2 regions of the Sporosarcina pasadenensis genome follow, and region 1 is predicted to be linked to the other one. Evidence: a T-box and tRNA genes for the amino acid it is inferred to sense, from the RefSeq annotation. Region 1 holds a T-box; the other holds one or more tRNA genes.
What was found. The T-box of region 1 lies ahead of AB1K89_RS11640 (valine--tRNA ligase). A T-box ahead of a tRNA ligase gene usually reads a tRNA of that ligase, here a tRNA-Val.
Positions count from the first base shown of each region.

Region 2: it encodes a tRNA-Val, which carries the amino acid that the T-box ahead of AB1K89_RS11640 (valine--tRNA ligase) is inferred to sense. The anticodon was not compared.

Region 1 is NZ_JBFEGM010000007.1:177,468-185,456, reverse strand. It holds gene hemB (porphobilinogen synthase) at 1-499, shown strand, start outside; gene hemL (glutamate-1-semialdehyde 2,1-aminomutase) at 500-1,792, shown strand; gene AB1K89_RS11650 (hypothetical protein) at 1,900-2,724, shown strand; gene AB1K89_RS11645 (hypothetical protein) at 2,692-2,883, opposite strand; T-box leader at 2,952-3,173, shown strand; gene AB1K89_RS11640 (valine--tRNA ligase) at 3,243-5,888, shown strand; gene AB1K89_RS11635 (ATP-grasp domain-containing protein) at 6,103-6,897, opposite strand; gene AB1K89_RS11630 (ATP-grasp domain-containing protein) at 6,894-7,760, opposite strand; gene AB1K89_RS11625 (bifunctional folylpolyglutamate synthase/dihydrofolate synthase) at 7,823-7,989, shown strand, end outside.
Region 2 is NZ_JBFEGM010000001.1:682,989-690,977, reverse strand. It holds gene qoxB (cytochrome aa3 quinol oxidase subunit I) at 1-1,166, shown strand, start outside; gene qoxC (cytochrome aa3 quinol oxidase subunit III) at 1,153-1,749, shown strand; gene qoxD (cytochrome aa3 quinol oxidase subunit IV) at 1,751-2,032, shown strand; gene AB1K89_RS03500 (hypothetical protein) at 2,075-2,308, opposite strand; gene AB1K89_RS03495 (cupin domain-containing protein) at 2,482-3,291, shown strand; gene AB1K89_RS03490 (YjcZ family sporulation protein) at 3,592-3,702, opposite strand; tRNA gene AB1K89_RS03485 (tRNA-Val) at 3,945-4,017, opposite strand; gene AB1K89_RS03480 (hypothetical protein) at 4,322-4,588, opposite strand; gene AB1K89_RS03475 (hypothetical protein) at 4,614-6,068, opposite strand; gene AB1K89_RS03470 (hypothetical protein) at 6,567-7,100, opposite strand; gene AB1K89_RS03465 (hypothetical protein) at 7,182-7,535, opposite strand; gene AB1K89_RS03460 (phBC6A51 family helix-turn-helix protein) at 7,850-7,989, opposite strand, start outside.

The DNA.
Region 1 (7,989 bases):
TATCATTGCACCATCCAATATGATGGACGGCTTCGTCGTTGCTATCAGGCAGGCGCTTGATGAAAAGGGTTTTGAAAATGTTCCGATCATGTCCTACGCGGTGAAATATGCTTCCGCCTACTACGGTCCCTTCCGCGACGCTGCTGAATCGGCTCCGCAGTTTGGAGATCGGAAGACGTATCAGATGGACCCTGCCAATCGGATGGAAGCGCTTCGCGAAGCGGAGTCCGATGTCATGGAAGGCGCAGATTTCCTGATCGTCAAGCCGGCATTGTCCTATTTGGATATTATGCGTGATGTGAAAAACAACGTCCTTCTACCTGTCGTCGCCTATAATGTGAGCGGTGAATATTCGATGGTGAAGGCAGCTGCACAAAACGGCTGGATTAATGAAAAAGAAATCGTGTTGGAAACGTTGACAAGTATGAAACGCGCTGGTGCGGATCTTATTATGACATACCATGCAAAAGACGCAGCGCGTTGGCTGGAGGGAAAATAATTGAATAAAAGTTACGAAAAATCCAAGCAAGCGTTTACGGAAGCAGTGAAGTTAATGCCAGGCGGCGTAAACTCTCCTGTCCGCGCTTTCAAATCGGTCAATATGGATCCGATTTTCATCGAAAGTGGAAAAGGTCCAATCGTTAAAGACATCGATGGCAATGAATACATCGACTATGTCCTTTCATGGGGACCCCTGATTTTAGGCCATGCAGATCCTGATGTCGTAGAAGGCATTAAGAAAGTTGCCGAAACAGGTACAAGCTTCGGAGCACCGACTTTGCTGGAAAATGAACTTGCGAAAATCGTTATTGATCGAGTGCCTTCCATCGAGGTTGTCCGGATGGTTTCATCTGGGACTGAAGCGACAATGAGCGCTTTGCGTTTGGCTCGCGGATATACAGGCCGGAACAAGATTTTGAAATTCGAAGGCTGCTACCATGGCCATGGCGATTCACTTCTTATTAAAGCTGGTTCTGGCGTCGCTACGCTAGGCTTGCCTGATAGCCCTGGTGTTCCCGAAGGAATCGCGAAGAACACGATAACAGTGGCATACAATGATATGGATGGCGTCCGCGCTGCATTCGAGCAGTTCGGCGACGATTTGGCGGGTGTCATCGTAGAACCGGTTGCCGGCAACATGGGAGTAGTCCCGCCGGAGCCAGGTTTCCTTGAGGGATTGCGTGAAATGACCGAGAAAAACGGCACATTGCTCATTTTTGATGAAGTGATGACTGGATTCCGTGTCGATTACAACTGTGCGCAGGGCTATTTTGGAATCACTCCGGACCTCACTTGCCTCGGCAAAGTGATTGGCGGAGGGGTCCCTGTCGGAGCGTACGGCGGAAAACGTGAAATCATGGAAAATGTAGCGCCGGCCGGAACCGTTTACCAGGCGGGTACATTATCCGGAAATCCGCTCGCGATGACAGCAGGGATTGAAACTTTGAAAAAGTTGACTCCAGCTTCTTATGATCATTTCCAGAAGCTCGGTGACCTGCTTGAGGCTGGTTTCCGTGAAGCGGCGACGAAATACAATATCCCGCATACTGTGAACCGTGCCGGCTCCATGATTGGTTTCTTCTTCACAAATGAAAAAGTGTATAATTACGACCAAGCGAAGACGTCCGACTTGGAACTGTTTGCAGAGTACTTCCGCTTGATGGCAGAAGAAGGCATCTTCCTGCCACCATCCCAATTCGAAGGCATGTTCCTTTCCTCTTCCCATACGGAAGAGCATATCGAACAGACGGTACAAGCATTCCACCGTGTCTTCGAAAAATTGGCACGTTAATTTTGGACCACCCATTGTCATTCAATCGACAATGGGTGGTTTTTCTTCTACCTGCTTCACTTCCTGCATATAATGGCAAGTGAATGAAACAGGGGAGGGAAAATGGAATGAAAAAGTTACAGTGGAATATGAAAGAGGTCTTTTATTTCCCGGAGAATGTTGGGGTCCCAAAGGAAGCACGTCTAGTCAAAGTGAAAGCGGGATTCACCGAAAAACGGTCTGAAGATGCGGTCCGGCTTTCAGGAATTTATCATATCGCCGCCAAAGTCGACTTTACAGAGGGGCAACGAAGTGAGTCAATCCCCGCAGATGCAGTCTTTGTCGACGATGTGGAAATGGAAGGGGAAACGGGTTATTTCGAATACGCAGTGCCGTTATATATCGATCTGCCTCCTGAAGTAGAGAATCCATTGCATATCGAAGCGAAAGACATTAAATCCACCTTTGACGGACAAGGATCCTTCACGGTCTCTTGGAATGTGAATTGCATGCATGGGCAGGCATCTGCCGATGAAAATGCCAGTAATGTAAGTGCCAGTAATGAAACTGCAGAGAATGCGACTACAAGTAAAGAAACCTCCAGTAATGAGCCGGAAAGCAAAGAGACAGCTACTCTCGTAGCAAATAAGGAATCGGAAATCGCTAATAAGAAAGTAGAGACAGTAGCAGTTCAAGCTGAGCCAAAAGAAGATGCGCTCGCGGGAAAGCAAGAGCAAGCACAAATGGAGCAAGTCACCGAACCCCGACAGTCTTCCATTGCACAAAAACGAACAGCTGCTTTGCCTGTCCAAGAGCCGCAAGCAACTGCAATGAATGACAGCAGCACATTGATTGGCCAGGATGATATACTGTCATACATTGCATCGTTGCCGGATGAGTGGACGACGACGCGGTTCCGTTCAAATGATATCTTTGTAAAGGAGGAAAGCTAAACCTCCGAGAGCGCATAATAGGAGGAAGTCACCGGTCGTAGGGACGATCAAAAGTCTGATCAGCTGGAAAGCGGCAATAGGGATGATGATGCCTTTGCAATAAAACCTTGTCTTCCGTAACCAAGGGGGCAATAAATAAGGATTATATCCCTTTCTCATCAATACCATCCTTTCATAATATACTTGACGAAATCTCCTCTAATCGAATATAATATTCATAACTGTATAATGATGCATTGATCGGGAAAGTAAGCAGTTTTCATTTATCCAAGAGAGGGCGCCGTCGGTGGGAGGGCCTATAAATGAATTTGCGGAAAGTCACCCGGGAGCAGTTTCCGTGAATTCGAGTAGCGGAAGCCGGTTTGAAACCGTTATTTATTATTGAGGCGCAAATGTTTCTCGTTTGCGTGAATAAAGGTGGTACCACGGATAACTCCTTCGTCCTTTTTGACGAACGGAGTTTTTTTGTATTCACTTTTATTCACAGCTGTATGTGCAAGTAAAGAGGAGGAGTTCATATGTCAACAGAAAACTTGTCAATGCCAACAAAATATGAGCCACAGTCAACTGAAGCGGGCCGTTACGAATGGTGGCTGAAAGGGAAATACTTCGAAGCGCAGCCAGAGAGCGGTAAAGAGCCGTATACTATCGTCATTCCGCCGCCAAACGTCACAGGGAAGCTTCATTTAGGGCATGCTTGGGATACGACATTGCAAGACATTCTTATTCGAATGAAACGGATGCAAGGCTACGACGCCTTATGGCTCCCAGGAATGGACCATGCGGGTATTGCAACACAGGCAAGGGTTGAGGAAAAGCTTCGTGAAGAAGGGAAATCCCGCTACGATCTTGGCCGTGAAAAATTCCTGGAAGAGACGTGGAAGTGGAAAGATGAATACGCTGGCCATATCCGGGAGCAATGGGCGAAACTAGGTCTTGCTCTTGATTACTCAAGAGAGCGTTTCACGTTGGATGAAGGGTTGTCAAAAGCGGTCCGCGAAGTGTTCGTCAAGATGTATGAAAAAGGCTATATTTACCGCGGAGAATATATTATTAACTGGGATCCGGCTACGAAAACGGCGTTATCGGATATCGAAGTTATCCATAAGGATGTTCAGGGTGCATTCTATCATATGCGCTATCCACTAGCAGACGGAACGGGCAGCATTGAAATTGCAACGACACGTCCTGAAACGATGCTCGGAGATACCGCGGTTGCCGTTCACCCGGAAGACGAACGTTATAAGCATTTAATCGGTAAAATGGTTAAGTTGCCGATTGTTGGACGTGAAATTCCGATTGTTGCAGACGATTATGTTGATATGGAATTCGGAAGCGGTGCAGTGAAAATCACGCCAGCACATGACCCGAATGACTTTGAAATCGGTAATCGTCACGACTTGCCTCGTGTACTTGTCATGAATGAAGACGGCAGCATGAACCAACTAGCAGGCAAATACGAAGGGATGGACCGCTTCGAATGCCGGAAAGCGATCGTCAAAGACTTGCAGGAGCTAGGTGTTTTATTCAAAATCGAGGACCACTTGCACTCTGTCGGCCATTCGGAACGGAGTGGAGCCGTTGTTGAGCCGTACTTGTCAACACAATGGTTCGTTAAAATGGCGCCGCTAGCAGAAGAGGCGATCAAACTTCAGCAAACGGAAGGCAAAGTGAACTTTGTACCAGAACGCTTTGAAAAGACGTATTTGAACTGGATGGAAAATATCCATGACTGGTGCATTTCTCGTCAGCTTTGGTGGGGACACCGCATTCCTGCCTGGTACCATAAAGAAACCGGCGAAATCTACGTAGGACACGAAGCACCTCAAGATATCGAAAATTGGAATCAAGAGGAAGATGTACTTGATACATGGTTCTCCTCTGCATTATGGCCGTTTTCGACGATGGGTTGGCCGGATGTTGATAATGAAGAGTTCAAGCGCTATTACCCGACGGATGCACTCGTAACTGGTTACGATATCATATTCTTCTGGGTATCCCGGATGATTTTCCAAGGACTCGAATTCACTGATCAGCGTCCGTTCAAAGATGTGCTCATCCATGGTCTTGTCCGTGCAGAAGATGGACGGAAGATGTCGAAATCACTTGGTAACGGAATAGACCCGATGGAAGTTATCGATAAATACGGTGCAGACGCATTGCGCTACTTCCTAGCAACTGGTTCTTCACCAGGTCAGGACCTTCGTTATTCTACGGAAAAAGTCGAAGCGATTTGGAACTTTGCGAACAAAATTTGGAACGCCTCCCGATTCGCTTTGATGAATATGAATGGAATGACATACGATGAAATCGATCTTACAGGTGAAAAGTCTGTAGCAGATGCATGGATCCTCACACGATTGAATGAAACGATCGAACAAGTGACGAAGCTTGCCGAGAAATATGAATTCGGTGAAGTTGGCCGTGCGCTATACAATTTCATTTGGGATGACTTCTGTGACTGGTATATCGAAATGGCGAAATTGCCGTTGTACGGAGAAGATGAAGCGGCGAAGAAAACGACACGTTCAGTACTCGCTTACGTACTCGACAATACGATGCGTCTCTTGCACCCGTTAATGCCTTTCATTACGGAGGAAATTTGGCAGAACCTTCCGCATGAAGGGGAGTCAATCACAGTGGCGGCATGGCCAGTAGCTGATGCGTCGTTGACGGATACGGCAAAAGCATCTGATATGAAGCTGCTCGTTGACCTCATCCATGCGGTACGTAACATCCGTGCAGAAGTGAATACGCCGATGAGCAAAAAAGTTCCGCTTTACATTGCAGCGAAAGATGAAGCGACTGTTGCCGTGTTGGAATCGAACCGCAACTATATCGAACGTTTCTGTAACCCTGAAACACTCGAAATCGGAGTCGGCATATCGGCACCGGGCAAATCGATGTCAGCTGTCATTACAGGAGCAGAACTATTCCTTCCGCTTGAAGGATTGCTCAATCTTGACGAAGAGATCGAGCGGTTGAAAAAGGAATTGGCGAAATGGGAAGGCGAAGTGAAACGCGTCCAAGGTAAGCTATCGAACGAGCGATTCGTTTCGAAAGCGCCAGAAGCTGTTGTAGAAGAAGAGCGCGCGAAAGAGAAGGATTACTTGGAGAAAAAAGCGGCAGTCGAACGCCGGATTGAGGAATTGAAAGAGATTTAATGCAAACGTGAAAAAGAGTTGGTCCTCCGAAATTGGAGTCGACCAACTCTTTTTTTTATTATTGATGGCAACGCTCATAAATTAGTGCAAGTGATCATAAATTCGCGCAAGTGATCATAAAGCTGTGCAAGTGATCATAAATCCGTGCAAGTGATCATAAACTCGAGTGAGTGATCATAAATTCGTACAAGTGATCATAAACTCGCACAAGTGATTATAAACCCTTCACTTTCTTCTTTACATACTCCATCAATCTCTCAGCAACCGAAAAATCATGCGTCGCATAAAGTGATCTGGCGCCGACCGGGTCTTCGATTTCATTTAAAATCCACCCGCCATCCGGTAATAATAGAAAATCAATGCCGACATAGTCGCTTTTTAAAGCTTTTGCGATTCTCCGTACCTCATTTTCCTGCCATGAGGAAAGTGTATACTTCTCCACTGAGCCGCCGAGCGTATAATTCGATTTGAAGGAGTCGCTTCCCGTCCGTTTAACAGCACCCAACACTTCTTCGCCGAGCATGAACACCCGGACATCCGTTGCTCCCGATTCGATATATGGTTGTGCAATTGTCCGCCTTCCGGAAAACCGGGATAAAAACTCCTCAACATCATCCTTAGTATGACAAAGAAACACTTCGTCGCCGCCATGACCATCAATAGTTTTCAAAACAGCGGGCAGGGGAGGAAGATCTGCTAACGATCGAAAATTTTTCGTAGGAATGGCAGAAACTCCTAACAGAGTCGCAACCTCGAATGTCCGTAACTTATCATTTGCGATTTTGTTCACTTCAGATCGGTTAATTAATCGGAAACCTGCTTTTTCCCATTTTGAACTTAGCTCTGCATTCCGATCGCGGAATAAAATGAAATCTGCGTCATCCGGTTCTTCCTCATCAACTAGCAACGACAATGCAATATCTAGCCTTAAAGCATGCTTCATCAAATCATCAATGAATCCGCGATTGCGCTCGGCTTCCGCTGATGAATAATATATGTATCCTTTCATGCTAACTTACCTAAAATGTATTCAATCATCCTGTCTGCGACATTGATACCCGTCACATTGTAAATATTGCGGATATGCGCTGCGGCATTCACTTCACAGACGAGCGGCGCTTCATTTTCTCCAAACAACAGATCGACACCCGCAAATTCGGCGCCGACCGCTTCGGCCGCACGGATTGCCAGTTCCTTCTGCTCGGGAGTCAGTTCGATAACGCTTGCCACCCCGCCATTCGTAATGTTCGCCCGGAAATCCGTTTCGGAAGAGCGGTACATTGCTGCGACAACTTTACCGCCGACGATATTGACACGGATATCCCGGCCTCTACTCGTTGCAATGAACTGTTGAAACACATAATCGACGCCACGTAGTTCATCGACCTTCGCAAAGAACTCCTCTTCCGTTTCAATTAAATACACTTTCATCCCGAAGGAACCGTGGCCTTCTTTAATAATCATAGGCAAGCCCAGTTTCTCAAGGACCTTTTCATAATAACCCGATCCTTCAATCGTGAAATTAGGATAAACTTTCGGTGCAATGATCGTTTCCGGCATCGCAATCTTATTCTTTGCCAGCTGTATGTATTGCTTCGCTTTGTTATCACATATCTCGATCACTTCGGGGTCATTGAAAACAGGGATACCTACATTTTTTAAAAATGTTGCCAGAAGGATATCCTTGTCCAGAAAGACGACAAAATCAGGGCAATCCTCCAGCTTTTCATTCAAGGCCATTTGCACTTCATAGTTTTTCTTCAACGTTGCCCTGACGCCCGCACGTTCAGCAGCCTCCTTCAATAACTCCGCCTGATCTCGGAATTTATCGCTCGTCAAACTGCCATTATAGATGACCCAACATTTTTTCATATCGTTCCCTCCGGCCGTGATATACTTACCCTATGCTGATTTTACCATAAGGGGCGAGTGTATTGATTCCAAAATTTGATGAATATAAAGAGCGATTTGAAGTGCTTAGTGATGATGTAATAAAGCCGGGACTCGATAGTATACGAACCGCGCTTGTGAAAGTCGGGAATCCTGAAAAAGGACTCCGCGTCATCCATGTGGCGGGGACGAACGGGAAAGGTTCCACCAT
Region 2 (7,989 bases), on a different contig from region 1:
GCGGAATGGATATGCTTTGGGCGAACCTGTTCTGGGTTTGGGGACATCCGGAAGTATATATCCTCATTTTGCCCGCATTCGGTATTTATAGTGAAATCATTTCCACGTTTTCACGCCGTAACCTTTACGGTTATACATCGATGGTCGCTTCAATCGTGATCATTTCCTTCTTCTCATTCTTAGTTTGGACTCACCATTTCTTTACGATGGGGCAAGGACCTTTGACGAACAGTATATTCTCCATCACAACAATGGCGATTGCGATTCCGACTGGAATTAAGATCTTTAACTGGCTGTTGACGATGCGAAAAGGGAAAATTGAATTTACAGTTCCGATGTTGTATTCAGTAGGGTTCATCCCGATCTTCACAATCGGCGGGGTGACAGGAGTGATGCTCGGTATGGCGAGTGCTGATTATCAATACCATAATACGATGTTCTTGGTCGCGCATTTCCATTACACGATCATTCCAGGTGTCGTATTCGCGATGCTGGCCGGTCTTACGTACTGGTGGCCGAAAATGTTCGGCTTCATGCTCAATGAACGAATCGGAAAATGGGCATTCTGGTTTATCACAATTGGCTTTAACGTCACATTCTTCCCGATGTTCTTCACTGGGTTGGATGGGCAAGCGCGCCGGATGTACACGTACTCTGAAGCATCTGGGTATGGTCCATTGAACATGCTTTCCTTCGTGGGAGCTGTTGGTTTGGCGATTGGCTTCGCTTTAATCGTCTATAACGTTTATTACAGCACGCGGCATTCTTCAAGAGATATCAGTTCCGATCCGTGGAATGCTCGTACGCTTGAATGGGCGACACAGACTCCTGTTCAATCGTATAACTTTGCGAGAACACCGCATGTCGATTCTATCGAAGCATTCTGGGATCATAAGAAAAATGGCCAACCTTTATTCAAAGGGGATATTGAAAAGATTCATATGCCGAATAACAGTGGAGTGCCGTTTATTATGAGTTGCATCTTCTTTGTTTGGGGCTTCTCGTTCGTATTCAGCATGTGGATTCCAGCGATCATTACGACGATTGCAATCTTTGCATGCATGGCTCACCGTTCATTTGAAAAAGACGACGGTCATTACATTTCCGTCAAAGAAATTGAAGCAACAGAAAAAGATAGCGAGGTGTTAGCATATGAAAATAGATAACTCGCTTCCGCTCGAATATGGTACAGAACAGAATAAATTGAACATACTTGGTTTCTGGATCTTCCTAGGGGCCGAAGTGATGCTGTTTGCAACGCTTTTTGCGACCTATTTCACATTGGAGAATCGGATCGGAAACGGACCGGCTGGTGCGGAGATTTTCGAACTCACGCCGGTGCTCATTGAAACGATTTTGCTGTTAACTAGTAGCTTTACAATCGGTCTTGGCGTTCACGCAATGCGGCTCGGTAGAAAAAATGCGATGATCACATTCTTTGCGATCACATTGCTGCTCGGTCTGTCATTCTTGGGTGTCGAAATTTATGAGTTCACTCATTACGTCCATGTTGGTGCTGGTCTACAAGTGAGTGCATTCACAGGCATTCTCTTGACGACATTAGGGACGCACGGTGCCCACGTGACACTCGGTCTCTTCTGGGGATTGTTCATCATCATGCAAGTGAAAAAACGTGGTTTGACGCCTGAAACGGCCAATAAATCATTCATCTTCTCGCTTTACTGGCATTTCTTAGATGTTGTCTGGATCTTCATCTTCAGCTTCATCTACTTGAAAGGAATGATGTAAAATGAGCGAATTATTCCCGCGTAAACAAGTAATGGGATTTGTCTTTTCGTTAGTTCTGACTGCTGCAGCACTGACGGTCTACTTCTTGGATCTGTCGTTCGCTGTAGGGATGACGATACTTTTGGCCACTGCATTCATACAAGCGGCAGTACAGCTTGTCGGATTTATGCATGCTGGTGAGTCGGAAGACAAAGTGGCGATTTACGCAAATATTTATTACGGAATCGCTATCGCGCTCGTCACCATCTTCGGAACGTTGTTAATCTTGGTTTGGGATATGTAATAAAATGGAAAGGAGCGCCTTTATGGGCGCTCCTTTCTTTTTTTATTGAATGCTTCGCATCCCTTTATCCGTCTTTTCAAGCATTTCTTCCGTTGCGACAAAGAAGACCCCCATTAGGAAGATGAAAATAGCTCCCATTACAGTTCCAATTCCGATGCCGGTGATTGCGCTGTAATCGCTTACAAAGAAACCGTACAAGAAAATGGAGATTCCGATTGCTAGCACTGTAAGACCGACAACCTTAACGGCATTCAACATCTTAAATTTGGATTCCATTACCAACACCCCTTTTCTCTATTATTGACCTTGTTCACAAAGTTGTCAAACTTTTTTGGTGTTTTACTCTAAAAAAAATAGCTGTTTATTCTAATTTTAGTTGTTCAGGATTCGTAAGGACGTTTCTAAACATGCAACATATGATAATAGAGATCAGAGAAGGGGATGAGAAAATGTATTATTATCCTTACGGGTATTTGTATCAAAACCCTAATTGTTGTAATGCGTCAATGTATAACTACGGTAGAGACTCAAACTACTTAACCTATCCTTACGGGATAAATCATGGTAACCGCGTGATTAATGGTAATGATAAAGGAATGTTAAAAGATTATGGACCTAATCCTTTTGTCATAAATATTAACGAAGCAACTAAGCAAAACGATACGTATCGAACCGCTTTATGGACGGGAACACATTTACAAGTTACTTTAATGAGTCTCGGTGTAGGTGAAGATATCGGTTTGGAAATACATCCTGATGTCGATCAATTTCTTCGTATCGAACAGGGTCAAGGGATTACCCAAATGGGTAAGAGCAAGGGCGATTTAAACTTTAGAAGAAATGTCTATGATGATTCTGCCATCTTTGTACCCGCTGGCACATGGCATAACTTAACAAATACAGGTGATGTCCCATTAAAACTTTATTCGATATATGCCCCGCCTAATCATCCATTTGGAACTATTCACCCTACCAAAGCAGATGCAATGAATGAAGAGCGAGGTAACGGTCGTCATAATGGGAAGACCGTTGTTTCAGGCAAAACTCCCGATGATTGGGTCCGATACACGGAGTTTCTCGTGAATAAAGGATTGGAGGATGTTAAGAGGGGAATAAATGCTACCCATATCCTTCAAGAGTTTATTCTAATGGGGGTTCTAGTAGGAAAAGGATATACACCGGAAAAAGCATATGAGACAGTGGAGGAATGGGAAAGAACTGGGGAATCTAAACTTCTTCAACAAAGCAAGAATTTGTAGGTGAGTTTTCATAATATGCCTTGCTTACAAAATAATCCTGCGGAAAGCCATATTCGAGAGGCTTTCCAGCGGGATTACTCATTTTTCTTTGAAATCCCCCTTAAAAACAGACCCTGGCAAAGTCTACCAGGTCTGTTTATTGAGAAGAAGTTTTCTTTTTGAAGGGAAGAGTCATTATTTTGGTGATAGAATATATCTATACTGTTTTAGGGGGAGTTTAGACGATATTACGAAGTGAACACTTGTCCTGAATACTCTTATTCAAATTTTTGAGTGTTTTTTGCTACTGTGAATCTCAACTTAATATCCTCCATGGAAGAAGGAAGCGCCTACGATAATTAAGAGAATGAACAGAACGACGATTAATACGAAGTTGCTGCCATATCCATAACCACCTGTACCTGAACCCATAATGTAACACCTCCCTCATGAATAGTAATACATTATATGTGGAAGTTTTGTGGAGGATTGGACATACATCAGGCGTAAAAGAAAAGTGTGACAATTAGTTAGTCTTCAGGAGTCTGTCATATCTACTAAAGTGTTAGTGCAATTTTGAACACAAAAAAACAGCCCCTAGGCATCCGGCCTAATAGGACTGTTTCGGAGAAGTATCGTTGTTCCGACAATACTTCCGAGGGTTTGGCACCCAATGATTCCGACTGGGCTCGAACCAGCGACCTCTACCCTGTCAAGGTAGCGCTCTCCCAGCTGAGCTACGGAATCTTTCGTTGATACGAGCGAAAGTCTTGCGAAGCCCGTCATGTCAACGAAAAGTCATCGGCAAGTCAAACGTCAATTCATTACGATATAACGATTATAGCATATAGGCGCTGTTATCTGCAACAACAAAAAGCTGTTATCTGCGATATATTTTGACGGGGGATAGGGCGAATTGCACCCGTTCACCCCGCCGATAATGTTTCGATCGTTCTTCGATTTCTATTATATTTCGATAGAAGGGCGGTAGGGGGTCAATTAATATCGTTAAAGCACATCGACCGGCGAGGATAGACGCTTCGAATCGATACTATTCGATTTTTAATGGACGAAATATACTTTTGGTTCCGTAGTATGTTAAGTTCAATATGGTTGCGAAGGTCAACGCAATCTTTCCAACTTCCGTTGTAAAATAGGTTAGGTCGAAAAAGATAATCGTCCAATGTTCCGATGCGTTTTCGTTTGTAGATATATCGACAAGTAATGCCCAATTGAACAGTACTCCAATAACGATCGAAATTGCCGTCAAGAAAACAAACATAGGTGCGTTATTGAAAAGATATCTCCACAATTTCAATCAATCCTTCCGCCTTCACTTTCTATTATTGATATTCTTCCGCAACTTCTTCCATATACTGTTTCAGTTCATCGTACTTCGCCCATACGGTTTCATAGTGTTTGGCACTATCGGCGACGAAATGATTGAATTGTATTTCGTTCATAAGAAGATGCGTTTTCGCATGAATCTTACCTTCTTCGGAATCCAAGCCGCCAAATTCGGATAGCTTATGATTCGGGAAACTGTATGCGACTTGTCGTGCTCTCCATGCGGCTATCTTTGTATTTTCATCGAACTTGCCTAATGGTTCGGAAAGTATTTCGATCGAAGCCGCAACCCATGACGGCATATCATCGAATCTTGATTCTTCGTGAATCTTCCTAATAACGTCGGACAATTTATCCTTGAACGCTCCCACGTGTTGTTTATCGAAGTCTTCTTCAAATTCTTTTTTAAGAACATCGTCCGCCAACAATTGAAGTTCGTCAAAGTCTGCGTTCAATCCCAACGCCGTGATTTCATCTTCGAAGTAATTCACGTAAGGAATGGTAACATACGCAAGGTGATATTCGGGATTTGCGATTTTACTTCGCTTTATCGATGGTTCTTGCAATCCATCCGAAATATCATACACGAAGTTTTCCAACGACGAATATTCACCATGTTCAACCGTTTGTTCCTTCAATTTTGCAAGGCGTGATTCATCTTTCGTCATGGCTTCCGATTTCCCTACGGCTTCCGCCGCAACTTCTTCCATATACTTTTTCAGTTCTTTGAACTTCGCCCGCACTTCGGCAACGTCTTCGTCATTTTCGGCGAAGGATTGAAGGTGAAGAATTTCGCTTACAAGAAGGAACATTCCCGAATGAATCTTTTCTTCTTCGGTTTCGTAGTCATCGGACAACAAATGATTCGGGAAGCCTTCCAAGACTTTTCGTGCCTTCATTGCGATTCCTTCGGCGTCATTCGCTTCGATTGGTTCGGAAAGTATTTCGATCGAAGCCGAAGCCCAATGCTTTATTTGAGAATTCGGGGACTTCTTCACAACGCCCGTTCCCTCGATTTGTGAAAGGATTTCTCCTATCTGATTCTTAAATTTATCCCGAAGTTCCCCAAGTGGTTCATTTTCTCGAAGATTTACTATCGAACTACCTACCGAATTCAATTTGTCGAAGTCTTCCTTTAACCCCATTTCAGCTATTTCATCTTGAAACCAATCAGCGTAAACTAATGCGTCATTGACAACTTCCATCTCCGACTTCGTTATTACATCATTTTCGCTTTTTATAGTTTCATTTACCCATCTATCCGCAATTCCCTTTATATATTCCGTGACAGTCTGATATTTTGAAAATGGTCCGGTTTGTGGCGTAAAGTCCTCCGTGACTTCGTTAATGACTTCATCTGCCGCAAGTGCAACGGGTTCTTCTTCACTGCAACCTGCCATAAACATTCCGCCGATAATAATAGAACCGATTGAAACGCTTAGTTTTTTCAATCTACAATTCTCCTTTCATAACGTTACAAATACTCTAACAAATATTAGAGTTCTGTTCAATTTAATTAAAAACACAATAAAGACGGGATTGATCCCTGCCGTAAATTCATTCAAAGTGTTAGTAAAGAAAAATCGACTTTGCAATAACTATCTCGATTGATTGAACAAACGGTGCCCAAATAAACCGTTGATTGATTCTTCAACATTGATTTTTACCGTTGATTGTACGTCTGAAGTGTTGGAGACAGTAAACTCGTCCGCATACCTTTGAATTTTCTCGTACCCGTAGAATAGCTTGATGGAACGTATAATAATTTGTCATACGTCATTTTGATTCCTCTGCTTTTCATGATTATTATTTCGCATTGACGGGAGAGAAGGAGGGGACATGAAATGTAAAAGGAAGAAGAAAAACGCTCAAAAAACAGAGCGTTTTAGACATGGTTTTTTGAACCTAAATGAACGATAGCTTAGAAATTTCTTATGTAGTGATAGTTATTACATTTTAACTCTTCCAATTGATTCCCTACTAAAGCTTTCAACATCTTTTATATCAATAATGTTAAAGGTTTTCTTTATTTTATTTGTTTTTTTATTTATAGGTACATACAAAAATTGATCTTTATAGATAGTCAATACAACATAAGTATTCTTATCTTTTTCAAATGTAATATATTTATCAGTTGAATATGCAGTATTAATACCCAAGCCTACTGAATAGGTTATTAAAATTAGGACAATGAAAATAGATAACAATCCGTATTTTTCTTTTCTATTCAACCAATAAATTCCAACGTAAAATATTAAATGGATTGTAATACTGGATGCAAAAAAATAGTACTGAGCATTAAATAAGAAGAGAATTCCGGTAAGTATTAAACTTAATGTAGTACCAAGTAAAGTAATATTTGTTATTCTTGTCCTTCTCACTCTATTAATTAATCTTTCGGCATCAAATAATTCTTTTTCGAATTCTTTATACTGATTCTTTCTGTTTTTTAGTCTTTCCTCGTTTTCTTTTGTAATAGCCATATATTTTGTCAGTTCTCTTCTTGTCTCTTCAGATTCTGCTTTAGCTAAATCATCCTTTAACTTTGTTTGTAACTCAGCTATTTACTTTCCTAATTCATCGGCCTCAATATTATTGATTTCGATATCCGCTTTTATCTTTCCCATCATTTTTTTTACATTTTTTAACCTGATAGTAATACTTGAAGCATTTTTTGGAACTCCATCTCTATTTTTCAGCTCGGCTTTCACACCCCAAAATAAGTAAATAATCAATGGACTTAGTGTAAGCATTGTAGAAAACACATCTATTGCATCGACTTCTAAGAAGTCAATAGGTATACCATAAAAATAGAATTTTCCAGCATAGAATAAATAGGTCAAAGCATAACTAATACCAATAAAGATAGTTGTAACAACCGCTAAATCTATTTTAGAGATCAACTCTTCTTTTTTCATTTTAATAACCACCTTCCATTCTTAGACACTTATCTACCTGCTTGTTTATGAAATTTTGGTACATTTATAGCACAGAATATATTTTGGTAATCAATAATTTAAATCTACTTCCACAATGTGCTGTTTTGTTGAATGAATTACACCTCCATTATGTCTATTCGGTACTGTTTTAGCAATACTACATAAACCTCTTTTTTAAATCGTCATTAATGTATAAACATCTCTATACTTGCGATTTTTTAAAAGAATCAAAGTACTTATTCCCGACTAAAACAGGTAGATATTTGTTCCGTAACATCAGGAAAGGCGAAGCGTCAATTCGCCCCACCTTCAATAACTTTCAATTGTTGTTCAATGTTCGCAAGCTCTTTGTCGATATCTTCTTCGGACATTCCTTTGAATCGATTATCTTCGATCGTTTGCTTCACTTCGGAACGTTCAACAAGAAGCCCCG